4 regions of the Massilia genomosp. 1 genome follow, and region 3 is predicted to be linked to each of the others. Evidence: predicted binding sites of a transcription regulator. Region 3 holds the regulator's gene; each other region holds the start of a gene.
The links. Region 3 encodes FNR, which switches genes on or off when oxygen is low (the NO sensors DNR and NnrR bind a similar motif). Its sites were predicted from a motif close to TTGATNNNNATCAA; they were not measured.
Positions count from the first base shown of each region.

Region 1 (7,165 bases), on a different contig from region 3:
CGCCATCCTTGCTGGCGATGATGTTCTTGGTCCAGTGATGGTTGATCGGCCCGCCCGGCAAGGCGGCCACCGTCTCGGGCGCGGCGCTGATCGCCGTTTCGCCGCTGCGGTACGGGAACTTCACGATGGCGTCGGCATTGGCGATGTACAGCACGTCGCCGACCAGCGCCATGCCGAACGGCGAATGGAGGCCCTTGAGGAATTCGGTGCGCACGTCGGCCACGCCGTCGCCATCAAGGTCGCGCAGCAGGGTGATGCGGTTGGCGCTGGGCACGCCGGCGCCGGCCTTGGCCATCACTTTTTTCATCACGAAGCCCTTGATGCCCTTGCCATCGTCGGGCTTGGGCGGGGCATTGGTCTCGGCCACCAGCACGTCGCCATTGGGCAGCACGTACAGCCAGCGCGGATGGTCCAGCCCGCTGGCCAGGGCCTTGACCGCCAGGCCGCGCGCGGCGCGCGGGGTCACGCCCGCCGGCCAGCTTTTGGCGGGCGCGATATTGACAGTCGGGATGAGAGTCTTGTTCGGCGCGGTAATGAGCGGGGCCGGGCCGACATCGGCGCTGGCCGGCAAGGTGGATTTTTCGCCGCAGGCCGCAAGGCCCAGCAGCATGCAGCCTGCGAGCAGGCGAACGGACGGATGGTCGCGCATGGGAACATCTCCTTGGATTGGACGGGAAGCGGTCCCGGCGATTTTAGTCGAATCGTCCAATCCCGCTCGCCCGTTAGGCCAGCGCGCCCGCCCCCGTACTCGCGCATGCGCCGCTCAGGCGGGCTTGGCGAAATCTTCCTCGGCAACCAGGATCGGCGCCATGCGGCTGGCCGAGCGCCGCCCCAGCGCGTACATCACCAGGCCCGGCAGTTGCACCAGCACCAGCACGCCGAACCCGACCCGGTAGGCGATGGCCGGATAGTGGCCGAGCGCGTCCGGCGCCCACAAGCCGATCAACTGGCCGAAGCCGGCCTGCACCAGGAAGGCGCCGATGAAGATCAGCATGTTCAGGCAGGACGAGGCCGGGCCGGCCAGCTCGCGCGGCAGGCTTTGCTGCACGATCGTGTATTCGATGCCGGTGATGGTGCCCACCAGCGTGAACAACACGGCCAGTTGCGGGAAGGTCGGCGCATGGTTGAGCACAATCGTACACTGCACCAGCACGAAGCCGGCCACGCCGATCGCGGCCACGTCGAGCGGGGCGATCCCGCGCCGCTTGGCCCATTCGGTAATCATCCCTACCGCGATGGCGCCGAAGATGACGGCGGCCATGCTCAGATATAACAGGTAGGCCACGGTACGCTCGGAAAAACGGGCGACGTCGGACAGCCAGCGGCCGATCCACAGTCCCTGTATGCCCCAATAAATGGTGTGCGACAGGAGCACCAGCATGATGGTCTTGCGAAAGGCGCGGTTGCGCCACACCTCGAGCAGCGCGCGCGCGCTCGGCGCCTTGGTCGGCGCGGCGCCGCCCTGGCGCGGCCTGACCAGCCAGGCGAACAGGGCGATCGCGGCGGTCAGCGCGGCCAGCCCGATGAACAGGCCGCGCCAGTCGGTGAGCTCGAGCACGCGGCGCAGCGGCAAGGTGGCGGAGGCCGAGCCCAGGCCGCCGAAAGCGATCAGGAAGCCGACCGACGATGGCAGGCGTTCGGCCACCACCCCGGCCGAGATGGCCTTCACCGCCACCATCATGGTGCCGCCGACGCCAAAGCCGATCACGGCGCGCGCCAACACCAGCTGGGTCAGGGTTGTTCCGTAAGAAAACATCAGGGCGCCCAGGGCCGCCAGCAGCAGCATCGCCAGTTGCACCTTGTGGGGGCCGTGGCGCTCAAGGGCATAGGCGGTGGGGAGCTGGGCCAGAACCACGGAAAAGAAGAAGGTGCTGGTGAGCAGGCCCAGCTGGCCGGGATTGAGCGACAAGGACGCGACCAGGTCCGGCACCAGCACCGCATTCACGTTGCGCAGCAGCGCATGCATGTACTGACCGAGCGCGAATGGCAGGAACACGGTGAAAAACAGGGCGGCACGCGCTTGCCATGAGGTGTTCGGGGCGCCGCCGGCAGCACGCTCCACGTCCGGCACGGGGTTGTCGGCCGGGCGCGCGTGCGCGTCCGTGGCGCGCAAGAATGTGCTGTGGATGATGTCAGTGCGCATTGCGGACTCCGGTAGACGGTGAAAAGGATGCTGGGTCGCCGTCAAGGATTCTTGCTTGCAAAATTGCCGGCAGGAATTAATTGTAAAAGCCTGTGCCAGAACCAGATTGTGGCGCGTCAACTGAGTCCAAAAAAATTCCCCCAGGGCATCAATTCACCGTAGAACTAGCTCGTGTTGCAGCGCGGCCGCAGCGGCCCGGCGACTGGCAAGTGCTTGACGTAGCGCAACTTGCGTCGCGCGCGCGGGCGTACATTGGAGATGCGTCGAAGCAACATTTACCCAACGAATTTTTATACAAGGAAGTCGCCATGAAAATGCTGTTCACCGTTGCCACCCTGGGCCTGGCCATTGCGGCAGGTCATGCCTGCGCTGCCGAACCGGCCGAAAAAGATGCCATCGCCCTGGTCGAGAAAGGCGCCGCCCTGGTCAAGTCGGATGGCAAGGCCGAGATGATCAAGCGCATCAACGCCAAGGACCCCTCGTTTGTGCAAAGCGCGATCTATCTGTATATGTCCGATGCCAAGACGGGCGTGATCCTGGCGCACCCGATGAATCCGGCGCTGGTGGGCAAGGACTTGATCGATGTGCCCGACACCAACGGCAAGCCCTTCCGGCGCCAGGGGGTCGAGATGGTGGCCAAGCAAGGCAAGGGCTGGATCGACTACACCTACAAGAACCCCGCCTCCGGCAAGATCGAACCGAAGACGACCTATCTGATGCGCGTCGACGACGTCATCCTGCAAGCCGGCATCTACAAGAAGTAATCGCAAGACAGCGCTCGCCGGACGCGCGCGCTGCGGCGCGCCGGCCGGCAAGCCCGCCTTCCTGCGACACCCTGCTTGCTTGCCGCCGCAACTGGCGGTGGCGGTGGCGCCGATCCGCCCGCATGGCCGGGTGGCGCGCCCTGGCCGGAAACATCCCCGACACCGTGCCGCCCAACCCGCCCCGTACGCCGCGCGGCCGCCCGCATGGCGGCGGCGTTGGCGTGCGCTTACTGGCTGCAACGACCGGCGTCGGTGCGCTGCGCCGAGGTGATCGGAATCACCTTGCCGGCCGGGGCCGGCGCGGCGCGATCGTCCTCGCTTTCGAAGAAGAACTTGCTCTTGCCAAAAGCCGGCACCAGGTGATCCATCCAGGTCGCCTTGTCATCGTATTTGGCGAAGAAGGGTTTGCGCACCCAGTCAGGATTGCGCGCCTGCAAAAATTGCAGCGCGAACAGTTTTTCGCCATTGATGGTGACCACGCCATCGATCACGATCTTGCCGGGGAAGGCGCTCATGGACGGCCCGCGCACCGTGCGCGAGAGCCCCGACACCATCTGGAACGCCGCCTGGAAGATATCGTGGGCGCGCGCCAGCGGCAGCGAAAAATACTCGCTCGGCCCGGTATCGCGCTCGACGAACATATAGTACGGAATCGCGCCCAGGCGCACGCCGGTGGTCCACAGCTCGGCCCAGCTGGCGGGGTCGTCGTTGATGTAGCGGATCAGCGGACCTTGCATGCGCAGGGTGGCGCCGGTCGACACAATGCGCTTGACCGCCTTTTGCGCCGTCTCGTTGCGCAGTTCGACCGCGTGGCTGTAGTGGCCCATGATGGCCAGGTTCTTGCCGGCGGCGACCACCTTTTCGAACAGGCGCATCAGGTCGTCGGCATCGCGGTCGCTGACGAAACGCTGCGGCCAGTAGGCCACCGCCTTGGTGCCGATGCGGATGTTCTGGATATGCGCCAGCTCGGGCACCAGCAGCGATTCGAGGAACACGGCCAGCGAACGGGTATTCATGATCATCGGGTCGCCCCCGGTGATGAGCACGTCGGTGACCTGCGGCTGGCTTGCCAGGTAGGCCACCAGTTCGGTCGTTTCGCGCGCATCGAACTTCATGTCGTCCATGCCGACGAACTGCGGCCAGCGGAAGCAAAAGGTGCAGTAGGCGTGGCAGGTCTGGCCCGCGCTGGGGAAAAACAACACCGTTTCCTTGTACTTGTGCTGGAGGCCGCGCAAGGGAGCGTCGTTGACGCGCGGCACGTTATGGGTCATCTGGCCGGCCGGATGCGGGTTCATGCGCATGCGGATCGCGTGTACCAGCTGGTTGATGGCCGCCTCATCCTTCTTGAACAGCACCAGCTCGCGCAGCCGGGCGTACTCCTGGGGCTGCAGCATGTCGCGATGCGGAAACACAAGGCGGTAGATCGGATCGTCCGGAATATTGCTCCAGTCGATCAACTGGTCCATCACGTAGTCATTGGTGCGAAACGGCAGCACGCGCGCCACCACTTGCACCGCCTCCTGCAGCTCGGGCGACATGAATTGCCACTGGCGCGCCTGGGCGATCGACTGGCGCGTGTAGGGCTTGAAGGTGGGTAGCGGGGAATCGGTCACGGTGGAGCTCCAGGAGAAAGTCGGAAGGGAATGCCATCAGCGCTTTCCCAAAAGGAATGGCAGGCAGGAAGCCATCATAGGCTTGCATTTTGGAATTAAATTGTCGTAGATCAAGATGAGAGAGCGTCTGTGCGGCGGTGGCGCGCCCGAGTGTGGCTTGTACGCATCCTTTACCCCGACTTTGACATCGCGCAATCGACGCCATGAGGGACGGCATAAATTACGCAATGTACCCAAGCAACTATAGCCCCGCGTTCCCGAAAGGACTTATATGAAACTGCTGATGAGTGCCGCCGCCGTGTGCCTCGCCTTCACTGCCGGCCAGGCCTGCGCCAACGGCCCCACCGAGAAAGACGCCATCGCCATGGTCGAGCGCGGCGCGGCGCTGATCATGGTGAAGGGCAAGGATGAATTGGTGAAAAAAATCAACGCCAAGGACAAGGACTTCTTCCAGGGCGAACTGTATCTGCACATGCGCGACCTGCAAACCGGGATCGTGCTGGCGCACCCGATCAACCCCTCGATCGTCGGCAAGGACCTGATCGACGTGCCCGACGCCAGCGGCAAGAAATACCGCCGCGACATCCTCAACCTGAGCCAGTCCAAGGGCAAGGGCTGGATCGACTACCAGTACCAAAACCCCACCAACGGCAAGATCGAGCCGAAAACCGCCTACATCCAGCGCGTCGACGACGTGATCCTGGAAGCGGGTATCTATAAAAACTGAAGCGCCTGGAATGCGGGCGGCGCTTGCCGTTCGCTGAACGTTCTGTCGGGAGTAAGGCATGCTGAACAAACTGCGTATTGGGCCCAAGCTGTTGCTGGCCCCCGGGCTGGTACTGATCTTGCTGATGCTGGTGGCCGCCGGCGCCTGGTACGGCATGGTGCGCCAGAACGATTCACTGGAAAAAATGGTGCAGGTACACGCCACGCGCCAGAAAGCGGCGGCCGACGTGGCCGGCGACACCAAGCATGCGCACGCCAACATCTATCAATTGCTGGCCTGGATCAACGGCAGCTTCGCCCAGTCACGCGTGGATGCGCTCGCGGACGATATCGGCAAGAAGCACGGCGCCATCGCCGCCCAGCTGGGCGCGTTGGGGAGCATGGCGCACCCGTCCGAGAAGAAACTGCTCGACGCTTCCACGGCGGCGCTGGGCGCCTACCGCAAAAGCGTGCTCGAAACCATCGAAATGGCGCAGATGGACCAGTCGATCGCCACCAACTCGATGCAAAAGGCGGAAAAGCAATTCGTCGCCCTGAGCGCGGCCCTGGACCAGTTGGCCAATGTGGAAAAGCAGCTGGGCGAGCGCGCCTATGCCGACGCGCGCGCAGAATTTCGCGCGCTGGTGGGGGCGATGGGCGCGCTGGTGCTGCTCTCGATCGGCCTGTCGCTGCTGGCCACGATGCTGGTGCGGCGCGCCATGCTGACCGACATCCGCGCCATTGCCGCGGTGGTGGGCGCGCTCTCGGACGGGCGCCTGACGGTCGGCGCGCCCAACCGCGGCCGCGACGAAATCGCCGACACCTCGCGCGCGCTGGACCAGACCATCGGCACCCTGAACCAGACCTTGCGCGCGGTCCTGTGCTCGGTGCGCTCGATCGACAGCGCCTCGCACGAAATCGCCACCGGCAACATGGACCTGTCGAACCGCACCGAAATGCAGGCTGGCTCGCTCGAACAAACCGCCAGCGCGATGGAAACCCTGACCCTGGCGGTGAAAGAAAACGCCAGCAACGCGCGCCGCGCCAACGAGCTGGCGGCCAGCGCCGCCACCCTGGCCGCCAGCGGCGGCAAAGCGGTGGAGCGGGCGGTGACGAGCATGGCCCAGATCAAGGCCAGCTCGGCCAAGATGGTCGACATCATCGGCGTGATCGACGCCATCTCGTTCCAGACCAATATATTGGCCTTGAACGCGGCGGTGGAAGCGGCGCGCGCCGGCGAACAGGGGCGCGGTTTCGCGGTCGTGGCGTCCGAAGTACGCACCCTGGCGCAGCGCTCGGCGGCGGCGGCCAAGGAAATCAAGGCCCTGATCGCCGCCTCGGTGGCCATCGTCAACGGCGGCAGCGCCTCGGTCAACGAAGCGGGCGGCAGCATGGGCGAGATCGTGGCCTCGGTCAGGCAAGTCAACGAGATCATCGAGCGCATCAGCCTGGCCAGTTCCGAGCAGGCCGACGGCATCGCCGAAGTGAATATGGCGGTCGGCCAGATGGATGCCATGACCCAGCAGAACGCGGCGCTGGTCGAGCAGGCCGCGGCGGCGGCCGAAAGCCTGCACCAGCAGACGGTCAAGCTGTCGCAGGCGGTATCGGTGTTCCAGATCGATACCGATGGAGACGACGACACGGGGGGGCCCGCCCACGCCGGGCTGCACGGCGACCCGGACGCCGCTTACCGCGAACCGGCCGAGCGGCGCGCGGCGGCCAGCCGGATGCGGGCGGTGGGTGCGCGCGGGCGGTCGCCGGCGGCGCGCGCGGCGGCCGGATGGCGCACCGTGTAAAGCGCTGGCGCAAACTGTTAGCGGAAAGGCCGGCTCACGAAGCGCGACCCGGCCAGGCCGAAGCGCCAGGGCAGGTCCATGGCCTTGGAAATGCCGATGCGCGGGCCGGCCACCAGCACGGCCGGCGTGGCGGGGGCGAGCAGC
Region 1 covers NZ_WHJF01000027.1:57,694-64,858, forward strand. The annotation lists gene F1735_RS12710 (PQQ-dependent sugar dehydrogenase) at 1-649, opposite strand, end outside; gene F1735_RS12715 (MFS transporter) at 764-2,143, opposite strand; gene F1735_RS12720 (cache domain-containing protein) at 2,452-2,907, shown strand; gene F1735_RS12725 (KamA family radical SAM protein) at 3,135-4,520, opposite strand; gene F1735_RS12730 (cache domain-containing protein) at 4,792-5,247, shown strand; gene F1735_RS12735 (methyl-accepting chemotaxis protein) at 5,306-7,021, shown strand; gene F1735_RS12740 (DNA-3-methyladenine glycosylase) at 7,039-7,165, opposite strand, start outside.
Region 1: a site for FNR is predicted at 4,621-4,634, ahead of F1735_RS12725 (KamA family radical SAM protein). Genes of this name have one in related genera too.

Region 2 (7,165 bases), on a different contig from region 3:
GCGCGACAGGGTGTCCTGCGCGCGCATGCAGCCATGTACCCGCATCGCCACGCTGATCAGGAGCTGGTCGCCGGCCACGTAGCCCAGGCTCTCATTGACCAGGTTGAAACCATCGAGGGCCAGGCACAGCACGGCGACCCCGCCGGCGCGCCCCTGCGCCTGCGTCATGGCCGCTTGCAGGCGCTCGTTGAACAGGGCGCGGTTGGCCAGGCCGGTCAGGGCGTCGTGGCTCGACAGGTGAGCCAGCAGGGCTTGCTGCTCTTGCAGCTCGCTGACATCCTCGACGATGCAGAGCAGCTGGGGCGCAACAGCGGCCCCCGCCGCTGGCGCCACGCTGATGGTCCAGCGGCACCACGGCGCGCTGGCGCTGGCGCGCAGCAGCAGGGTGTGGGGCGCGCCCGCGCCGGCCACCGCCTGCAGGGCGGCGCCAAGGGGATTGTCGGGCTGGGCCTCGCCTGGCGACGCGCCAAGCGCCAGCGCGCTGGTGCCGATCAGCCCGGCCTCGGTGCGGCCCTGAAGGCGGCAAAAAGCCGGGTTGACGGCCAGGATGGGGAACGCGGCCTCGCCGGCGCCGACCAGCAGCACGCCGTTGGCGCAGGCGTCCCAGGCTGCCGCAGCGGCACCGGGGAGCGGTCGGGGGGGATGCGCGGTGTCCAATTCCATCAGCGTCTTTCAATAAAGAATGCGATTGTGCTGGCCGTGCCGGGACCGCCGCGCAAGCGGCAGTCCTTCGATTTATTATACGGAGAAATATTTATACAACGGAAGGGAAGATTTCTTTTTGTTGCTCTATGGCCTTAGGTGCGTTTGCGTACAGAGCAAAGAGGAGGGATGGTGCATGCTGGGCCATCATTAATGCAGGAGGAGTTAGCATGTCTACAATTGTTGCAGGTCATTTTCAGCTTCAGGACGACGTTGACAACGCGCGTCGCGAGCTGGTACGCGCCGGTTTTCCAGAGGACCGCATCTCGGCCTTTTTCCTGAACCAGCCGGGCCAGCATGACCAGACCGCGATCGGCGGCGACAATATGCAGTCGCCGGGCGCCAAGGAAACCCCGGAGGGCGTGGTGGCGGGCGCGGCCACCGGCGGCGCCATCGGTGTGGCGATCGGCGCGGCCACCTCGGTCGTGACCGGTCCGGCCGGCCCGATTGTCGGCGGCCTGGTCGGGGCGCACGTGGGTTCGCTGTTCAGCTTGTCGAAGATGAAGGATGCCGGCGAGACGGAAGAGGGCAGCAATGCCAACCGCTACGAGCCGCGCCAGTCGGGCATGTTGATTGCGGTGGCGGCCGAGCGGCCGGACGACGAAACGCGCGCCATCGAGGTGCTGCGCGGTTTGGGTTCGCACCATATCGAGCGCGCCAAGGGCACCATCGAAGGTGGCGACTGGACCGATTTCGATCCGCTCAGTATTCCGGTGCTGGTGTAGTAAACCGCTCGCCCGGCGGCGCTCGACGCAGCGTCCTTCATGCGCCGCCCCTGCCTTTGCGCCGGGCGGCGCGTTTGCGTTTCGATACCTGTTTCATGGCGCCTGCAACAACCCTCAGATATCGCTTCGCATGAGCAGCTTTTTGGGTATTATGCTCTTTACATAGTGCATCCACGTACCAGTCCAGCCGGGGCATCCGCGCCGGTGACTGCGTGCCTCCGGGAGAACGCGACCATGACTCAAGCCTGGCTCACCCTGACGAGCATGGACGGACGCGACATCGCCGCGCCCACCGAGGCACAGCTGGCGGCGGTCTTGGCCGAGTTGTACGCGCCGCTGCGCCAGGTAAAGGGCAAAGGCAAAGGCAAGGCCAGTGGCGCGCCCGCTGCCGCGCCCGAACCGGCCAGCGCGGCTTTGCGCTTCGGCTACGACGATGGCCTCATGTATGTGATCGAAGTGAGCAGCGGCGGCCATATCCGTTTCGAAGAATGGTCCGACCGCGACTGCGAACTGGCGCTCGCGCCGCCGCGCCGGATGAGCGCCGACCTGCCCCTGGCCCAGCAACTGTGGGCCTTGATGGCGCGCCGCCAGGTCTCGCGCATCCGCGAACTCGACTGGCATTGAGACGCTGTCCGGGCGCCTGGCGCCTGTTTCGGTATACCGCCCGCGCGCCATACTTGAACAACCGGCTCCTGCTAGCGGCTCATCGCGCAAACATGGAAGCCGTGGCCATCTGGCTCAATCAAGTCGATGTGGCCGCCGTTCGCTGCGCCCGCACCGCGGATGCAGAAAAACGCGACGACGCCGCTTCGATTGGCGATGCCATGGCGCGCAGCGTCCCGGTTTTTGCGGACTTCATGACTTGCCTGCGTTTGGCTTGCAAGGATAGAGACGGGACAGGGTTTCCAGCACCAGGACGGCAGCGTTCGTCCTGCGCCGATCAGCGCTTGATTGAGCGATGGCCTGGACGACGTCGATATGAATTTCGTGCGGTGGCGCATTGCGCGGATCGCACCAACGCTCGCCTTCCGTCAAATCCTTGACGCCATCCATATAGCCCCTGGCCGTTTCCCGATCGACGTAGGCGTCGCCTGTTGGCGTGGTATGACGCTGCGACGGGTCGCCAAGGTATTGCCGGACCAGCCTGTCACCGCTGATAGCGGTGCTGAGTGGCGCTACATGGGACATCAATCACCAGCCTTTCCGGTCGATTTATTCTGTCGTTGTCTCCAGAGCCTGCCTCGTTAGATCCGCGAAAACGTTGCGGACATGGCCTCAGGCAATGCATGGTCAGCGCGGACAAGGCGCGGGGAGCTTGCATGGCTTGCCATGCAAGGACGAACGACGCTGCCCTCTCTGGCAGGCGCGCCAGTAGGGGACCTCGAAAAACCTACTGCGCGGCGTTATTTTCACCCGGCGATGCTCACCGTACATTCGTACGGCTGCGCTTCTCGGACGAAACTGACGCCGCTCGCTACGGTTTTTCGAGCCCCCCCAGTAGCGGCGCCGATCTGGCGAGATGTGTTTTAGTGCGCCATCAGCACCGGCACGCTCATCGATTCGAACAAGGTGCGCGTGACCCCGCCCAGGATGGTTTCGCGCATGCGCGAGTGACCGTAGGCGCCCATTACCAGCAGGTCGGCATTTTTCTGCGCGACCAGCGCCAGCAGGGCCTCGCCCACGTGCTGGCGCTTGTGGGCCAGCGGGTGGATCGCGAAACTGGCGCGCACCCCGTGCCGCGCCAGCCAGGCGCGCGGATCGGCCGCCTGCGCTTCGGCCACCGTGTGACCGCCCGGCCCGGTATCGAACACCGCCAGCTCGACGCTGGTCGCGTGGCGCAGCAGCGGCAGCGCCAGGCGCAGCGCGATGGCCGCTTCGCGGCTGGCGTCCCACGACACCAGCACGCGCTGCCCGACGCTGGCGCGCTCGCCCGAGAACGGCGCGATCAGCACCGGGGTGCCGGCGTGCAGCACCACGTCGGCGGGCAGGTCGGCCAGCAGGCCCGGTCCGCCCCGATCGGGATCGGACTGGCTGAGCACGATCACATCGGCCACCCGGCCATGCAGGCACAGGCCGCCGGCGGCGTCGTCGTCGATCACGCGCCCTTCGTAGGAGGTCAGCCCGGCCGCCGCGCAGCGCGCGCTAAACGCCGCCAGCGCGGCCTGCGCCTGTTCGCGCAAAAAGCCCAGGTGCAGCGCCAGGGTGGGGTCGCTCTGGCCGGGCGGCAGGCTCGGATGGAGCGCGCGCGCCACGCCCGTCGGCGCCACCCCGACCAGGTGTCCGCCTTGCCTGGCCAGCGCGATGGCCACGCCGATGCGCCCGGAAACCGAGGGATTGTCGTCGACGTGAACGAGGATAGTCTGGTACGCCATGCATGCTCCTGTTTCGATGGCCGTGATAGGCATCATCTTAAACCATCTTTCCCCAAGCTTTGATATTGCTCAATGTTGCGCACGGTAAGCACCCTAGACTTGGGTTCGGACTTCACCACGATGACAGGAAAGCATGATGGAAATCAAAAGAGTGGCACTCGTAACCGGGGGCATGGGAGGTTTGGGTACGGCAATTTGCCAGCGTTTGCACCGGGCAGGATTCAGCGTGGCGGCCACCTATTCGCCGCACAACAGTTCGCCCGAGGGCTGGCTGGCGGCGCAGCGCGACGAAGGCTTCCGCTTTTCCGCGTACAAGGTCGATGTGGGCGACTTTGCCGACAGCGAATGGATGGTGCAAAAACTGTTGTCCGAACAGGGGCGCCTGGATGTGCTGGTCAATAACGCCGGCATCACGCGCGACCGCAGCCTGGCCAAGATGGCCCACGACGACTGGGTCGATGTCATGCGCACCAATCTCGACAGCGTGTTCAACCTGTCCAAGCAGGCGATCGAACCGATGATCGCGCAGGGCTGGGGGCGGATCATCAATATTTCGTCGGTGAACGGACAGAAAGGCGCTTTCGGGCAGACCAACTATGCCGCCGCCAAGGCCGGCATGCACGGTTTCACCAAGGCGCTGGCGCTCGAAATGGCGCGCCATCACGTGACCGTCAACACGGTCTCGCCGGGCTACCTGCGCACCAATATGGCGATGGCGGTGCCGGAGGAGGTGATGAGCAGCCGCATCCTGCCGCAGATTCCGGTCGGACGGCTGGGCGAGCCGGAGGAAGTGGCGGGCCTGGTCGCCTACCTGTCGTCGGACGAGGCGGCGTTCGTGACGGGCGCCAACATCGCCATCAATGGCGGACAGCACATGAGCTGAAAACGCCCGCGGGCGCGCGCCGGTTGGCCGCGCCTTGCGGCTCGCTGTGCGCCTGGCGCGCCCGATGGACGCGTGCGTCAGCGCTTCTCGGCGCGGGTCTGGCAGGCGATGCACAGGCGCGCTTCCGGGCGCGCCTGCAGGCGCGAAAAGCCGATCGGATTGCCGCATTCCTCGCATTCCCCGTAACTGCCGTCGTCGATGCGCGCCAGCGCCTGGCCGATGGTGCGCTGTTGCGCCACGTGGTGGCCGGCCGCTTCCAGCGCCAGGTCGTTGAGCAGGCGCACGGTGGCTTTGTCGGCGGGTGAGGTTTCGACCTCCTGCACCGCCAGGTCGCGCGGGCCGGCCGCCACCTCGGCCTCGTCGTGGCGGGCCAGTTCGGCCAGCCGCTGTTCGAGGACGGCTTTGAGAAGCGCAAGCTGCCCAGGTTCCAGTCCGTTCATGATCGAGGCTCGGGAAAGTTGATGTTGTGTTGGCGTAGCGGCCCGGGTGGCCGCGCGCGCATTGAGAGGAGTGTAGCGCGTTCGCGCGGCGCTGAATACCGGCGCACGCGCGCCGGCGCTGATGGCTATCTGGCCGGACAGAACCTTATTTGGCCTTGATCGCCTTGATATGGTCGCGCACATCCTTGAGCGCCAGCGAGACGGTGCCGGGCGCGCCGCTGGCCGCCGCGCCGGCCAGTCCGACCACCGCCGCCACCAGCCCGGTGATGTTGGCGATGACGGTGATCTTGCGGATTTTTTCGGCGGCGTCGGCGGTCAGGGCCAGCACGTGCTGTTGCGGCTGGCCCAGGCCCTTGACCACGGCGCGCGCGGCGTCCAGGTACAGGGCATGCACGTGCTGGCGCAACAGCAGTTCGTCGTCGAGCAGGGCGAAGGCGCCGTTGCGCTCGTCCTCGCCCAGCCTGGCGTCGGCCGGCGCGCGGATGGCCACCAGCGCGCGTTCATGGATGGCGCCGGCGACGCCTGATAATTGCGCGGCCAGCGCCATGATGTCTTCCACACTGGCCAGTCCGTCTTGATCGGTCTTCATAGCACACCTCGGGTCGGTTTAGTCGGTTGCCAGGCCGGCGCGAATCAGGCGCAGGTCGCGCACCACGCCGGAGAGCATGTGGCGCATCTCGGACGCGGACATGGTGGCGAGGTTTTCGCGCAGTTGCTGGTGTCCCTGCACCACCTTGGCCAGGCCCTGGCGCGCCAGGTCGATGCGGCGGTCGATCAGGCGGTACTCGCTGGTCTTGGCTTGCACATGGGCGCGCGCCAGGGTGTACAGCAGGCGGTCCTGCGGCCGGTCGGCCAGGGGCAGGGCCACCTCGAAAAAGCCGAGCACGGTTTTCTTTTCATTCTCGTGGGCGCTGGCGTAGATGTCGGTCAGGCTGATCATCGCGTCGAGCAGCACGCGCACATCGGCGTCGCCTTCGCGCACCATGGTTTCCACGCTCTCTTTCTGGAAGTGCGAGGTGATCGCGCGCGTCAGCAGGCGCGTCAGGCCGGTGTAGGCGGCCACCTGCTTCTGGCCGAGCGTGGTGTTGCTCATGCCGCTCAGGCCCACGCTAAAGGTGTCGATCTGCGGCGTGAAATCGTAGCGCCCCTGGCCCGCCAGCTGGCTCAATGTCTGCATGTACAGCACCACGGCTTGCTGGATGGCCACGAAGTCGTTGTAGGCGGCGTGCCGCCTGGCGTCGTTGTCCCTGGCGACTTTTTCGGCGGCGGGCGGCAGGTAGGGTTGCTCGCGCAGATAGGTGTCGCGGTAGCGCGTGGACAGTTCGTCGTAGCCGCCCAGCCGGGCCGAGGCGTCGGCGAATTCGCGCACCTCCTCCAGGTTGACCCGGTTGCTGGCGCAGCCGCCCAGCAGCAGGCTGGCGGCGAGGAGGGCGGAGGTGCAGAGGGTGCGAAGGGCGTTCATACATCCTTTCAGGCTGGCGCGGGAAGGCTGGCCAGAAGTTCCTATTCTTGCGCCGTTGATTTGAATCCAGTTTGCTTAAAGTCAAACTTCGCTCATGTTTCCATTGGCGAAATATGCCGACGATCATGTTGTTGATTTTGCCATGAATTAAGTAAATACGCGACGCCAATGCAGGCCGGCGATGGTCTCGCCGCGCGGATGGTATTCGCAGCCGACCCAGCCTTTGTAGCCGAGTTCGTCGAGCAGGGCGAACAGGTAGCGGTAATGGATTTCGCCGGTGCCCGGTTCGTGGCGGCCCGGGTTGTCGGCGGCCTGGATGTGGCCGATCAGGGGCAGGTGGGCGCGGATCGTATTGGCCAGTTCGCCTTCCATGCGCTGCATGTGATAGATGTCGTATTGCATGAACAGGTTCGGCGCGGCGCACTCGGCGATCACCGCCGCAGCCTGGGCGCTGCCGGTGAGGAAGTAGCCCGGCATGTCGTAGGTGTTGATCGGCTCGATCATGAGGTCGATGCCATGCGCGGCCAGTTGGGCGGCGGCGAAGCGCAGGTTGGCGATGTAGGTCTGGTGCGCGTGTTCGG
Region 2 covers NZ_WHJF01000008.1:29,137-36,301, reverse strand. The annotation lists gene F1735_RS04750 (EAL domain-containing protein) at 1-663, opposite strand, end outside; gene F1735_RS04745 (hypothetical protein) at 873-1,427, shown strand; gene F1735_RS04740 (hypothetical protein) at 1,662-2,051, shown strand; gene F1735_RS04735 (Rap1a/Tai family immunity protein) at 2,283-2,615, opposite strand; gene F1735_RS04730 (universal stress protein) at 2,954-3,799, opposite strand; gene phbB (acetoacetyl-CoA reductase) at 3,936-4,682, shown strand; gene F1735_RS04720 (TraR/DksA family transcriptional regulator) at 4,760-5,122, opposite strand; gene F1735_RS04715 (hypothetical protein) at 5,268-5,711, opposite strand; gene F1735_RS04710 (hypothetical protein) at 5,730-6,584, opposite strand; gene hyi (hydroxypyruvate isomerase) at 6,732-7,165, opposite strand, start outside.
Region 2: a site for FNR is predicted at 3,859-3,872, ahead of F1735_RS04730 (universal stress protein). Genes of this name have one in related genera too.

Region 3 (7,165 bases):
TATCAAGAATACCGTCATGGCGCTCGCCGCCCTGTTGCTCGCCGCCAGCGCGCAAGCCGAAGTCGCCGTTACCGCCGAAGTCGGCACCACGGGCGTCGGCGCCCATCTGATTTTCCCAATGGAAAAAACCCTGAACGCCCGTTTCGGCGCCAGCTACTTCCAGCACAAGTACAACGATACCGCCAGCACCCTGAGCTACACGATGAAGGCCAAGCTGCAAAATATCGATGTGCTGTTCGACTGGCACCTGATCGATAACAGCCCGTTCCGCCTGACCGGCGGCGTGGTATATAACGGCAACAAGATCAGCATGGTGGCGCGCCAGGATTCGAACGGCTTCTTCAACATCAACGGCAAGCAATACGCCGCCAGCCAGGTCGGCATCCTCAACGGCGGGATCGAGTACAACAAGGGCGCGCCTTATGTTGGCGTGGGCTGGGGCAATGCCTTAAGCACCGACAAGAAGTGGCAGCTCAGCGCCGACCTGGGCGCGCTGTGGCAAGGTCACCCGAAGGGCCGCTTGACGAACTCGCAATGCACCGCCGCGGCTGCCGCCTGCGCCACCCTGGCGCGCGATGTCGCCACCGAGCGCGTGAAGATGGAAGCCGACGTCGAGGCCTACAAGGTCTATCCGGTCTTGCGCGCCGGTATCAGCTACCGTTTCTGAGCGGCAGGCAACAGGCAAGGAACAGCGCGCCGCGCGGGCGTGGTTTTGGGTAGGATATCCTTTTTACAAGGGAGTGCGCCATGAAACCACGCTTTCACTCGCTCGCGGCGCTGGCCGCCTGCTGCATGCTCGTTCTGGCCACGGCCGCCTGCGGCGACAAGCAGGAACCGACCAAGCCCAAAGTGGCGACGGCGTCGTTGACCCGGTAGGCTTTTGCGCCCCGGCAAGCGCCGGACAGAGTAAACTACGCCCTTGTTCTTTCGCTGCAAGGTCGCTTCCCCATGTCTTTTGATTCCCTCGGTCTGATCGATCCCCTCGTGCGCACGCTGGACGCGCTCGGTTACCGCACGCCCACGCCAGTGCAGGCGCAAGCCATTCCCGCCGTGCTGGCCGGGCGCGACATGATGGCCGCCGCCCAGACCGGCACCGGCAAGACCGCCGGCTTCGCCCTGCCCCTGTTGCAGCGCCTGACCTTGCAGGGCCAGGTCGGCGCCAATGCGGTGCGCGTGCTGGTGCTGGTGCCGACGCGCGAACTGGCCGAGCAGGTGCATGAGAGTTTCCGCGCCTATGGGGCCGGCTTGCCGCTGCGCACCCACGTGGCCTACGGCGGCGTGAGCATCAATCCGCAGATGATGAAGCTGCGCAAGGGACTCGACGTGCTGGTGGCCACTCCCGGCCGCCTGCTCGACCTGTACCGCCAGAACGCGCTCAAGTTCGACCAGCTCGAAACCCTGGTGCTCGATGAAGCCGACCGCATGCTCGACCTGGGGTTTTCGCGCGAACTCGACGCCGTGTTCGCCGCCCTGCCGAAAAAACGCCAGACCCTGCTGTTTTCAGCCACGTTTTCGGACGAGATCCGCGCCCTGGCCGGCAAGCTGCTGAGCGACCCCTTGAGCATCGAGGTCAGCCCGCGCAACAGCACCGTCAAGCGCATCCGCCAGTGGGTCGTGCCGGTCGACAAAAAACGCAAGCCGGAACTGTTCTTGTACCTGCTTAAAAAGCACCGTTGGGGCCAGGTGCTGGTGTTCGTCAAGACGCGCAAGGGCGTGGACCAGCTGGTCGAGACCTTGCAGGCGCAGGGCGTCGCGGCCGATTCGATTCACGGCGACAAGCCGCAACCGGCGCGCCTGCGCGCGCTCGAGCGTTTCAAGGCCGGCGAAGCGAAGATCCTGGTGGCGACCGACGTGGCCGCGCGCGGGCTCGATATCGACGACTTGCCGCAGGTGGTCAATTTCGACCTGCCGATCGTGGCCGAAGACTACATCCATCGCACCGGCCGCACCGGCCGCGCGGGGGCCTCGGGCGAAGCGGTCTCGCTGGTCTGCGCGGATGAGGTGCAATTGCTCGCCGCCATCGAAATTCTGACGAAGCAAACCCTGGAACGCATCGAGGAGCCTGGTTTCTCGCCGGAACACAGGGTACCCCTCACCAACACCGCCGGCGAGGTGCTGAAAAAACCCAAGAAACCCAAGAAAGCCAAGATCAGCGGCGACGTGTCGACGGTCGACGTGCGTTTCCGCCCGCGCTGAGGCCGGCGCCGCACCATGCGCAGGGGTATGGATTGCCTTGTTAAGACATGCACAACGCAAATGCGCAAAATGCATGCCCGGCAGGGAAAACACGCATCTGTATCGGGCAAACAGCCCCATCTGTTCCGGTATTCGCCTGTGCGCCGGAGTCGCTGTGGGGTATCATACGGCTCAAGCCACAAACCGTCAGACCCTATGCCTCAGCCTCTCCCATTCGTTCCGGCAGCCATGCTGAACGTCGCCGCACTCAAGGCAAGCTGCGCAGGATGCAGCATGCATCAGCTGTGCCTACCAATGGGACTCGACAGCGAAGATATCACCCGGCTCGACAACATTATCGGCAAGCGCCGCCGCCTGTTGCGCGACGAACGCCTGTACCAGATGGACGAGCCGTTCCGCAACCTGTACGCGATCCGCTTCGGCCACTTCAAGACCTACCAGGTCAACGCCAACGGCGAGCAGCAGATTACCGGTTTCCAGATGGCCGGCGAACTGCTGGGGATGGACGCCATCAGCGGCGACCGCCACCATTGCGACGCGGTCGCGCTGGAAGACAGCGAAGTGTGCGAAATCCCGTTCGCGCGCCTGGAAGAATTGTTCGGCCAAGTGCCGACCCTGCTGCGCCATTTCCACCGCATCATGAGCCAGGAAATCACGCGCGAGCAAAATGTCATGCTATTGCTGGGAAATATGCGGGCGGAGCAGCGCTTTGCCGTATTCCTGGTCAACCTGTCGGCGCGTTACGCGGCGCGCGGTTACTCGGCCACCAGCTTCCAGCTGCGCATGTCGCGCGAAGATATCGGCAATTACCTGGGGCTGACCATCGAAAGCATCAGCCGCCTGCTGTCGCGCTTTAAAAAGCAGGGCTGGATCAGCGTCGACAAGCGCGAACTGAGCTTGCTCGACCCGGCCATGCTCAAGGCGCTGGCCGCCGGCACCGAGCAGTGCAGCCCGATGGCGTGAGCCGGCCGCGTTACGGGCCGGCGCCACCCTGCGCCGGTGCGCCTGATCCCTCCCGCAGCCAGGCGGCAAGCTCGGCTTCGAGGGTGGCGCTGCCGCTCACGGCCAGCAGCGCGCACTTTGGATGGCCCGTGAAACGCAGCATGACAACCGGCGCGCCCGAAATGGCCATAAACGCCCGCTCCCCGTGTGCCACCTTGAACCAGCCCGAATAGTAGCCGAAGGCGGCAATGCCGTTTCTTTTGGTCGACATCGCCAGGCTGCTCATATCGCCACTGCGCGTGATGACCGCCCCCTGGATGCAGGCGCGCTCGACCCTGAAGGTGTAGAAGGCATGCTTGATGACCAGTGCATCGGCTGTCAGCTCGACCGAGTGACGGATGAACATGCTTGTGCATACAAGCAGCCCCAGCAATGCCGATGCAATCAGCATGCCGCTGACAAAGCCGGTTTCCGTCGCCGTCGGGGTTGTTGTATGCGGGGTCAGGAAATAGAAGCCCGTGGTGAGCAGGAGCGGCACCGCGAACAGCATGCCGATCAAGAAAACTTGCTTGTTGGAAGTTGGAATATCGATGTTTATCATCCGGGTGTTCCATTCTGCCGTGGTTCGAGTTGTTGATTGGACACTAGCGCGACAGTATAGTTCAATGCCAGTGCGCTCAACGGCCTGTCAGGGGGCGTCGGGCACGAGCGGTGTCCACTCCTTGCCATCGAAGACCACGGCGCCATATCTGCCGGCGAACAGCATCACGCCATCTCCCACCGCCAGAACACGCGAACGGTGGCGCGCCTCCGGCGGGACGTCCGCGTCCGCCAGCTTGCCATTCCCGATGGTCCAGAGCCCGTCGTCGGAGTTACACCAGACCTTGTCCGCAAACCACACCATATCGTTGAAGGGCCGTGCCAGCGTCGTTTTTTGAATGAGCTTCCACAAATTCTCGCGCCCGCGCAAAATGCCCCCGCCTTGCAAACCGATGTAGACATAGCCGTCGCCGGCGCAGCAGATCGCCTGGATATGCTGATCGACCCGTACGCGGCACTGGTGCCAGCGCACGCCGTCGAAGCGCCAGACGTCGCCCTTGCCTCCCGCACAGTAGATGTCCCGGGCGCTGAAGCCATCGATGACGTCGAAGCCCTCATCATTCGAGCCGTGAGCGTCTCGCTCCGGTTCCGGCAGCGTGTCCCGGCCTGCCAGGCTTTCCCAGACACCGCACGCGGTCCTGCGGCACACCGCGCGCCAGGGACCCGCTGCGTAGACCAGTCCGTCGATGGTGGCGAGCGCGTTTACGGAGGTAACGAGCGCAGCGGTAGCGCTACCCATCGGGATTGCCGCTTCCATGCCGCGTTGACCGCTGCCGAGGACGGCGACGCCGCCACGCGCGCCGACCATGACCGCCTGCTCCAGCGGCTGGCGCGCAACGGCCAGAAAAGGCCAAGCGAATCCCGTGTATTCCTTGTAATCGATTTCTCCGGTATCGGTGAAGACATTCACCATCCGCTTGTTCGGTTCTTCCACGGCAAAGTCGTCCACTGCTTCGATACAAGCAAACGAAAAGGCATGCTTGCTGCGCACCGCACAGTCGTGCAGATAGAAATCGCCGAAGGCGGCGTCCCAGTTTTTCTCGCTGATCATCCTTGCCGTCCCGGTTGCGTCCAGGCGAGCATGATAGCCGAGCCACGGGCGAGCTGTCAGGACGGTGCCGTTGCTAGAACGGCGGATGCGGATCGTCCGGCACCACCACCAGATAATAGGTCAGCATGCTGGCCAGCGCGCAAAAAATCCAGAAGAAGAAAAAGCCGATCGTGTACACCGCCATCGGCGTCAAGGCCAATTGCCCCATGTGCAGTTCTTCGCGCGGATCGAACATCGCAAAGAAACAGCCTTCGGCCAGCATCGCCGCCAGGAAGGCGGGCCACAGTACTTTCATCGCAAGACGCATCGACACTCCCCCGTTTAGTTTGTTGCTTGCTGGACGTCGGCCTTGATCGCCAGCGCCTGCTCGCGCGGCCAGTGCCAGGCTGCGGCCAGGCGCCAGTCGCGCTTGCCGCCTTCGACCACCACCTGCCAGCGCGCGCGCTCGAGCATCGGCAGCGCCACCGAAAACCGCCCGCCGGCGTCCGGGATCACATCGATCTTGCGGTCCTTTTCGGGCTGGGTGGCGTGCGCCAGATGAATGCTGAACGGCGCGTTCAAGGGCTGCCCGCCGCTGCTCAACATCCCCGCCAGCTTTTCGCTGGCCGGGTCATAATGCGCGTCGAAAGCGAGGCGCATGGCGCTGGCCACGCGGTCGCGCCGCAAGTCCTGGTTGATCGCCTTGCCCTGCTTGTAATAGTCGTCGACGACCATGGCGTCCTGGCCGCGATAGGCAATGACGCCAAGGTTCACGCCGGCCACCACCACGATGGCGGGACCGAGCATCAGCAGCCACGGCCAGCGGTGCTTGTACCACGGGCCGGCGGGGGGAGTCAGGGGTGTGGCGGTTCGCATGCGAGTCTCCTTGTTTGCTTGTTCTGGCTTATTTGGGCACGATGAACACGGCTTTTTCACGCACCGTGAGCGAGGGATCGTCCACTGCGGTGATCTCGAACTCGATATGGTTCGAGCCCTTCGCCGCCGCACTGCGCTCCACCTGCACCCGCACCGGCACCGCGCGCGTGCTGGCGCCATCGAGCACCGCCACGTCGGTCGTGGCCAGGCGCACCGAATCGATGCCCGAAACCTTGATGCGGAAGCGATGCCCGGTTTCGGCCGTATTCATGATCTGCAGGCGGTACACGTTTTCGATCAGGCCGTCGCCCACTTCGCGCCCCATCGAACCGCGGTCGCGAATCACGTCGAGCTTGAGCGGGGTGCGCAGCGCCAGCGCCGTGCCGAAGCCGGCCACGATCAGCACCAGCAGCCCGGTATAAATCAGGACGCGGGTGCGCAGGATGCGCTGGCCGATGCGCTTGGCCGACCACTTGTTGTCCATCGCGTTGTCGGTCGAGTAGCGGATCAGCCCGCGCGGCAGGTCGATCTTGTCCATCACGCCGTTGCAGGCGTCCACGCAGGCGGCGCAGCCGATGCATTCGTACTGCAAGCCCTTGCGGATGTCGATCCCGGTCGGGCACACCTGCACGCACATATTGCAGTCGATGCAGTCGCCCCTTTTCTTTGCTTCTTCCGCCGTGGCCTTGGGATTGATGGGACCGCGCGGTTCGCCCCGTTCCTGGTCGTAGGTGACGATCAGGGTGTCCTTGTCGAACATGGCGCTCTGGAAGCGCGCATACGGGCACATATATTTGCACACCTGCTCGCGCAGCCAGCCGGCGTTGCCGTACGTGGCAAACGCATAAAAACCGATCCAGAACCATTCCCACGGTCCCAGCGCGAAGGCGCCGATGTTCGCCAGGAGCGAACGCACCGGCGCAAAATAGGCCACGAAACTAAAGCCCGTAAACAGCGCCACCGCGCCCCACGCCAGGTGCTTGGCGGTCTTCCTGGCCAGCTTGTCGGCGGTCCAGGGCTGGCGGTCGAGGCGGATGCGGGCGCTGCGCGCGCCTTCGATCTTGCGCTCGATCCACATGAAAATCTCGGTGTAGACCGTCTGCGGACAGGCGAAGCCGCACCACACCCGTCCCGCGATCGCGGTCACGAGGAACAGCAGGTAGGCGGCGATGATCAACAGCGCCGCCAGGTAGATGAAGTCCTGCGGCCACAACACCATGCCGAAGATGTAGAACTTGCGCGCACCGAGGTCGAACAGGACGGCCTGGCGGCCGTTCCAGTTCATCCACGGCAGGCCGTAAAAGACCAGCTGCGTGATCCACACGCAGGCCCAGCGCAAGCTTGCGTATCGTCCTTTTGCTTCGCGCGGATAGATTTCCTCGCGCGCCGCATACATCCGGATCACCGCCGGCTTGGTGGGGGCCTGGTTCATTTTGCTGCTACCTCCGCCGCTTGCGGCTTGGCCGGATCGTTCGACAGGCTCCACACATACGCCGCCAGCACATGTACCTTCGACTCGCC
Region 3 covers NZ_WHJF01000090.1:9,870-17,034, reverse strand. The annotation lists gene F1735_RS25585 (hypothetical protein) at 1-667, shown strand, start outside; gene F1735_RS37505 (hypothetical protein) at 748-876, shown strand; gene F1735_RS25580 (DEAD/DEAH box helicase) at 949-2,196, shown strand; gene fnr (fumarate/nitrate reduction transcriptional regulator Fnr) at 2,392-3,159, shown strand; gene F1735_RS25570 (hypothetical protein) at 3,170-3,697, opposite strand; gene F1735_RS36800 (hypothetical protein) at 3,827-4,789, opposite strand; gene F1735_RS25560 (hypothetical protein) at 4,863-5,084, opposite strand; gene F1735_RS25555 (FixH family protein) at 5,111-5,644, opposite strand; gene ccoG (cytochrome c oxidase accessory protein CcoG) at 5,673-7,076, opposite strand; gene ccoP (cytochrome-c oxidase, cbb3-type subunit III) at 7,073-7,165, opposite strand, start outside.

Region 4 (7,165 bases), on a different contig from region 3:
ACGCCTCGCGCAAGCAGTGGGTGATCGGCGCGGTGCTGCTTGGCCTGGTAGTCGGCAAGCTGTTCCTGGTCGACCTGTCGAACGTTGGCGGAGTGGCGCGCATCGTCAGCTTTGTCGGGGTCGGCCTGCTGATGGTCATGATCGGCTATATTGCACCGTTCCCAACGCAACAAGAAAGTGCGCCGGAAGCGCCGGCGCCATGAACCAAGGACCCACGTTGATGTCAAATATTCCCAAGGCTTCGCTGGTGCTGGCGGCGCTGGCCGCGGCAAGCTCTCCCCTGGCGCTGGCCGAGGCCCCGCTCAGCGACCTGGCGGGCGACTACCGCCACGCCTTGCCGCTGACCGTCAGCGGCAAGGAATCGGTGGTCCAGCTGCGCCTGCCCAAGGACGTGTACCTGCACGCCCGCACGGCGGACTTGCGCGACCTGCGCCTGTTCGATGCGCAGGGCAACAAGCTGGCGTTCAGCTTGCAGGAACCGATGCCGCGCGCCGAGCGCTCGCGGCGCGACCTGCCGGTGCGCCTGTTCGGCGTGCAAACGGCGCGCCCGGCCGGCTCCCTTGCCGACACCGACATCGAAGTGCAGCGCTCCGGCGACGGCACGGTGCTGTCGGTCAGCGCGCGCACGCGGCCGGCGACGGGCGCGGCCGATGGCGGCATGGACACGCTTGTGCTCGACCTGGGCGCCAGCGCCGCGAGCGCCACCATCGATGCGCTGCGCTTCACCCTGCCCGCCGGCGTGAGCGGCTACAACGCGCGCGTCGTGCTGGAAGTGAGCGACGATCTGAAACACTGGGATACGGCCGGCGAGACCGACCTGTCCTGGCTGGTCAACGAGCGCAACGAAACCCTGGCCAGCGACCGCATGGACTTCGAAGCGCGCGCCTTCCGTTATGCGCGCCTGAGCTGGCGCCAGGGCAAGCCGCTGCGGTTCGCCGGCATTACCGCCGAATCGCCGCTGGACACGGCGCTGGCGCCGCAGGTGGAACGCCTGCTGATCCAGCCCAAGCCGGGGCGCTTTGCCAACGACCATGTGTATCCGGCCTCGGTGGCCATTCCGGTGCAGCGCATCGGGGTCGACCTGGGCGAGCAAAACGTGGTCATGCCGGCCCAGCTCGGCCATTATGTGGAATTGCCCGACCGCGAGGGCGGCAAGACCAGCACCTGGCACTTCGAACCGCTGGCGGCGGCCACCTTCTACCAGTTGACCCAGGGCGGCAAGCGGCGCGCCTCGGGCGACATCGGCATCACGCCGGCGCACCAGACCGAGTGGGTGCTGCGCACGGAAAACGCCGGGGCGACGGCGCCGGCCCTGCGCCTGGCCTGGACTCCATCGACAGTGGTATTTCTCGCCAACGGCAAGCCGCCCTACCGGCTGGCCTTCGGGCGCGCCGACGCCAAACCGGGCGCCAGTGCGCTGGCGCAGGTCGCGCCCGGTTTTACTGCCGCCGAAATTGCCGCCCTCGAAAGCGCGGTGGCCGGGCCGCTGCAAACGTCCACGGCTGCTCTGACCGAAGGTCCCGGCGCGGCCGGCAAGGCGGCCGACGCCGCGCGCATGCGCATGTTCGCCCTGTGGGGCGCGCTGCTGGCGGGCGTGGGCGTACTGAGCTTGATGGCGTGGCGCCTGATCAAGCAGATGAAATAGCCAGTCCGGCGCCGGGCATCAGGTGAACAAGAGCGAGACGCAATGCAGCGCCAGCCCCACCAGCCCGCCGACGATGGTGCCGTTGATGCGGATATATTGCAGGTCGCGCCCCACGTGCAGCTCGAATTTGCGCGCGATGGTGTCGGCATCCCAGCTGCGGATCACGCGCCGCACCAGGGCGATGATCAGTTCGCGCCTGGACACGATGGTCTGGGCCGCGAAGGTGCGCAGCCAGTCGTTGATGCGCTGCTGGATCGCCGGATTGCGCTCGAGCGCGCGGCTGAACGCCTGCAAGGCCGATTGCAGGTGCGCCGACAGTTTCGAGTTATCCGATCCGGCATCGGCCAGCAAGCGGTCGCGCACGTCTTCCCACACCTGGCCCACATAGGTGCGGAACAGTGGATGGTTCAGGCTGCTCTCTAACAGTCCGCGCAATTTTTCTTCGTATTCCGGCGAGTGCGCCAGGTTCTCGATCAGCTCTTCGGTGGCGGCCTGGAAGCGCACCCGCCATTCGCTGTCTTCGCCCTGGATCTCTGCCAGCGTATTTTGCACCCCTTCCATCAGGCGCTCATAGAATTTTTCATCGATGGCGCGCGGCAACCAGCGCGGGCTGTGCTCGTGTACTTTCTGGCGGATGTAGGGGCGATGCGCCTCGAGCGCGCCTGAAACGAGCCCGAGCAGGCGTTCGAGCAGCACATGATGCTGGCGCCCCGCCACCAGCACCGACAACACTTGCGACAGGATCGGCGCCAGCTTGACGTCCTGCAGCGCGCCGGACAGCGCCTCGCGCAGGAAAGCGGCGGCATCCTTGTCGTCGATCATGCGCAGCAACACCGGCACCGCGCTGACGGCCTGGTCGGCCACGGCGCGGCTGTTGGCGCCCTGCGCCAGCCAGTGCGCGGCCGAGCCGGCGAAGTCGATGCGCACCAGTTCGGCATGCACCACATCGTAGCTCATGAAATTTGTTTCGAGAAAATTGCCCAGGTTTTCGCCGATTTTTTCCTTATTCGTGGGAATGATGGCGGTATGCGGGATGGGCAAGCCCAGCGGATGGCGGAACAAGGCGGTCACGGCGAACCAGTCGGCGATCGCGCCGACCATCGCCGCCTCCGCGAACGCGGCCACGAAGGCAAACGCCGCATGGCGCGGCTCGAGCAAGCGCGCGGCCACGAACACCAGCGCCATCGCCACCAGCAAGCCGGTGGCGATCCGACGCATGCGCGTCAGCCCTGCCTGCTGTTCGCTTTCGCGCACGGAGCGAGGCGTAATCAGAGCTTGATCGTGCCGTGTTCGCCCGGATCGACGTCGGGGGTGGTGCCGGTCAGGACGGCCTTGGCCATGTCGAACAGGCCGACCACCTTGCCGCCGGTCGAATCCCAGTACTCGGCGCTGCTCGAGACCACGCGCACCAGCACCACATGCGCATCATCCGGGCCGTGCGGGTACCAGGCCTGGACAGCGGGGTTCCACATGGCCTTGATCCTGGCGCGGTCGACGATGCGCTCGGCGCGGCCGCTGACCGACACATAAGTATGGTCTTCCGGCTCGGCGAAGCTGACGTTCACGTCGGGGTGGGCGACGATGTCTTCCCACAGTTCGCTATCGGTCGAGGTGTAGAACCACAGCTTGCCTTCATTGTCGGTTTCCTGGTTGGTCATTGGACGGCTGACGAGGCGGCCCTGGGCGTTGACGGTCGTGAACATGGCGAAGCGAATCGACTTGATCTTGGACTTCAACTCAGCCACTTGATCGGAATGGTTATATGCTGACATGGGCTTTTCCTTCACACAGTTCTAGGTTATAAAGAAACTGTATCGTAATCGCAATGGTCGAGCGCTTCTGTGCGCAAGCGAACTTATTGCGCAGCATGGCCGGATGAGCCGGGTCGTGCATACCGGTCACCGGGTTTTCAGCCCCCCTTCACTACATCAGCTCGTAAAACTCCCCATTGGTTCAATGGCGCACATTGATGTGTATCAGTTTGCGCATTGAGCCCGCGCTGATACTGAAAGAAGACCAACCAGGAGCCAACGTGAGTATTCCCGGCGACGAGCAAGCGACCATCCTGCACGACCCGCACGCCTCTTTCATCGAGAGCCTGGGGGTGTTCACGCGCCAGCACCGGGCCGGCCACTGGTCGGGCAGCTTCGCGCAGTTCATGGAACAGGTGCTGTCGCGCACGCCGCAGCAGGTCGCGCGCAGTTCGCACCAATATATATGGGACATGATCCGCGCCACCTGCACCGAGGGTGGCGACGGCCACTTCCGCTGCCGCCTGTTCGGGGAAGACCTGTTCGGCATCGACGACGCCATCGACCGCGTGGTCGACTACTTCAAGGCGGCCGCCGCCGGCTCCGAGATCGGGCGGCGCCTGTTGCTGCTGCTCGGGCCGCCCTCGGGCGGCAAGTCGACCCTGGTCATCCTGCTCAAGCGCGGGCTGGAAGAATACAGCTACACCGACGACGGCGCGCTGTATGCCATCGGCGGCTGCCCGGTGCGCGAGTCGCCCCTGCACCTGATTCCGCACACCCTGCGCGCCACTTGCCGCAACACCTATGGCATCGATATCAGCGGCGACATCTGTCCGCATTGCCGCGCCCGTCTTGAAGACCAGTACGCGGGCGACTTCATGCAGATGCCGGTCGAGCGCTTCTTCGTGTCCGAAGCGGGGCGCAGCGCGATCGGCACCTACGCCCCGCACGACCCCGCCACGGCCGACCTGGCCGACCTGGTCGGCTCGGTCGACCTGTCCAAGGTGGCGCAATACGGCGACGAGGGCGATCCGCGCGCGTGGTCGTGGTCGGGCGCGGTGTACGCGGCCAGCCGGGGCGTGCTGGAGATGATCGAAATCCTCAAGGTCAAGCGCGAATTCCTGTACCTGCTGCTCACGCTCACGCAAGAAAAAAACGTCAAGGTGTCGCGCTTTCCACTGATCTACCTGGACGAAACGATCCTGGCCCACACCAACCTGGCCGAGTTCCGCCGCTTCCTGCAAGAAAGCGAGAACGAGGCGCTGCTCGACCGCATGGTGATCATCCAGGTGCCGTACACGCTCAACTACAAGGAGGAGGCGCGCATCTACAAAAAGCTCATTTCGTCGGCCGCGCCGGCGTTTCGCGACGTGCATCTCGACCCGCACGTGCTGCACGCGGCGGCCGTGTTCGCGATCCTGAGCCGCATCCAGGACAGCGACGACAAGGAGGTCGAACTGGTCAAGAAGGTGCGCATTCACGCCAACGAAGAAGTCGACGGCATGAACCGCGCCGACGTGCGGCGCATCAAAGAAAAAGACAAGGCGCCCGACGAAGGCCTGGCTGGCGTGTCGCCACGGTTTGTGATCAATGCCTTGTCGAACGCCATCATCAGCTCCAACCGCAAGAGCCTGTCCACCATGGACGTGCTGCTGGCCCTGAAAGACGGAATCGAGAGCGACGCCCGCATCGACCCCAAGAAAAAGCGCAAATGGGTCGATTACCTGGTGCTGACGCGCAAGGATTTCTACAACCGCTGGGTCAAGGAAGACGTCCACAAGGCCTTGTTCGTGTCTTTCGAACAAGAAGCCCAGGACTTGCTCAACAAATACCTGGACGAGGTCGAAGCCATGCTCGACAACCGCCAGATCAAGGATCCCATCACCAACGAAGAACGGCGGCCCGACGAACGGTTTTTGCGCGCGGTGGAAGAAAAGATCCATGTTTCGGAGTCGGGCAAGCAATCGTTCCGCCAGGAAGTGGTGCGCAAGGCGATGGGCGCCTACAAGCGCGGCGCCAGGTTCGGCCTCGACAGCCATCTCCAGCTCAACGACGCGGTACAGCATTACCTGTTCGAACAGCGGCGCGATGTGCTGCGCCTGGTCAGCTCGGCCAAGCGGCCGGACGACGAAATCCGCACCAAGATTTCCGCCGTCGAGAAACGGCTGGTCGACGAATACGGCTACGACAGCCACAGCGCGCGCGAAGCGCTGAACTATGTCACCACCTTGCTGGCCCAGGAATAGCCCGGAGAAACGGCGTGAGCACTTCCATCGACACGGCATGGTACGAGCTGTTCTCGCGCGGGGCGCGCGACTGGCTGCGCCACAACGACAAGGTGCGCGAGGCCGTGCAACACCACCTGCCCGAGCTCATTGCCGGTCCCGACCTGATCACCGGCCCGCAAGAGCGCACCGTACACGTGCCCGTGCGCATGCTCGAACACGCCCGTTTTCGCCTGGCCGACGCCCGCAGCGCGACCGGCGCCGGCCAGGGCGCCGGTAAACCGGGCGATGTGCTGCTGCCCGGCACGCCGGAGCAAGACAGTGGCGCCCTCCAGGACGGTGGCGGCAACGACGATGGCAACGTGACCTTGCTGCTCGAACTGTCGATCGACGAGGTCATGGACTGGGTGTGGGAAGAACTCAAGCTGCCCGAGCTCACCCCGAAGAACAGCGCCCGCATCGACGAGGTGGAACTGGTGCGCGAAGGCTGGGACAAGCGCGGCGCCCGCTCGCGCCTGGACCGGCGCCGCACGGTCAAGGAGGCGATCAAGCGGCGCGCCGTGCAGGCCGACGCCGTGCCATTCACCAACGACGACCTGCGCTTCCGGCAACTGGTGTCGCGCCCGCGCCCGAGCACCAGCGCGACCATATTGTTCGTGCTCGACGTGTCGGCCAGCATGAGCCGGATCGAACGCAAGCTGGCCAAGTCCTTCTTTTTCTTCGCACTGCAAGGCATCCGGCGCCAGTACGCCAGGGTGGAGACGCGCTTTATCGCCCACACCACCCACGCCTGGGAGTTCTCGGAGCGCGAGTTTTTCCAGGTGTCGGGCATGGGCGGCACCATCGCCTCGAGCGCATTCCGGCTGGTGCTCGACCTGATTCGTACCGAGCTCGACCCTGCGCAACACAATCTGTACATGTTTTACGCGTCGGACGGCGAAAATTTTTCCGAAGACCGCGCCGCCGCCAGCGCGGCGCTGACCGAACTGGGCAAACTGTTGAATTACACCGGCTATATCGAAACCCTGCCCGGCGTGCCGCGCGCGCTGGAGACCGAAACGCGGCGCCTGTGCAACGAGCTGGAGCGGCGTGGCGTCCGCATCGGCAGCACGGTGCTGCGTACGCCGGACGATGTCTGGAGCGCGCTGCGCAAGTTCTTCACCAGCGAAGGCGCCCAGGCGTCGGCGAAGGCGGCCCGATGAACACCTCGGCTGCCGTCCTGGCCGACTACACGGCCCGCCTGGAAGCGCTGGCGCTCGACCTGGGCATGGATTTCTATCCGGTCAACTTCGACCTCGTCCCAAGCAACTTCATGGTCGAGATCGCCGTGTACGGATTGCCGGTGCGCATGCGGCACTGGTCCTTCGGCGTGCGCTACATCCACCAACTGGTGCGCCAGCACATGGGACACTCGAAGATATTCGAAGTCATGTTCCCGGGCGACCCCTGCCACGCCTTCATGCTTGAGAAAAATTCGCTGGCGGAAAACACCCTGGTGACCGCCCACGTGCTCGGCCACGCCGATTTTGCCAAGAACAATCAGT
Region 4 covers NZ_WHJF01000006.1:103,900-111,064, reverse strand. The annotation lists gene F1735_RS03925 (DUF2339 domain-containing protein) at 1-203, shown strand, start outside; gene F1735_RS03920 (DUF3999 family protein) at 221-1,645, shown strand; gene F1735_RS03915 (DUF445 domain-containing protein) at 1,664-2,863, opposite strand; gene F1735_RS03910 (pyridoxamine 5'-phosphate oxidase family protein) at 2,914-3,417, opposite strand; gene F1735_RS03905 (serine protein kinase) at 3,678-5,642, shown strand; gene F1735_RS03900 (DUF444 family protein) at 5,657-6,823, shown strand; gene F1735_RS03895 (SpoVR family protein) at 6,820-7,165, shown strand, end outside.
Region 4: a site for FNR is predicted at 3,612-3,625, ahead of F1735_RS03905 (serine protein kinase). Genes of this name have one in related genera too.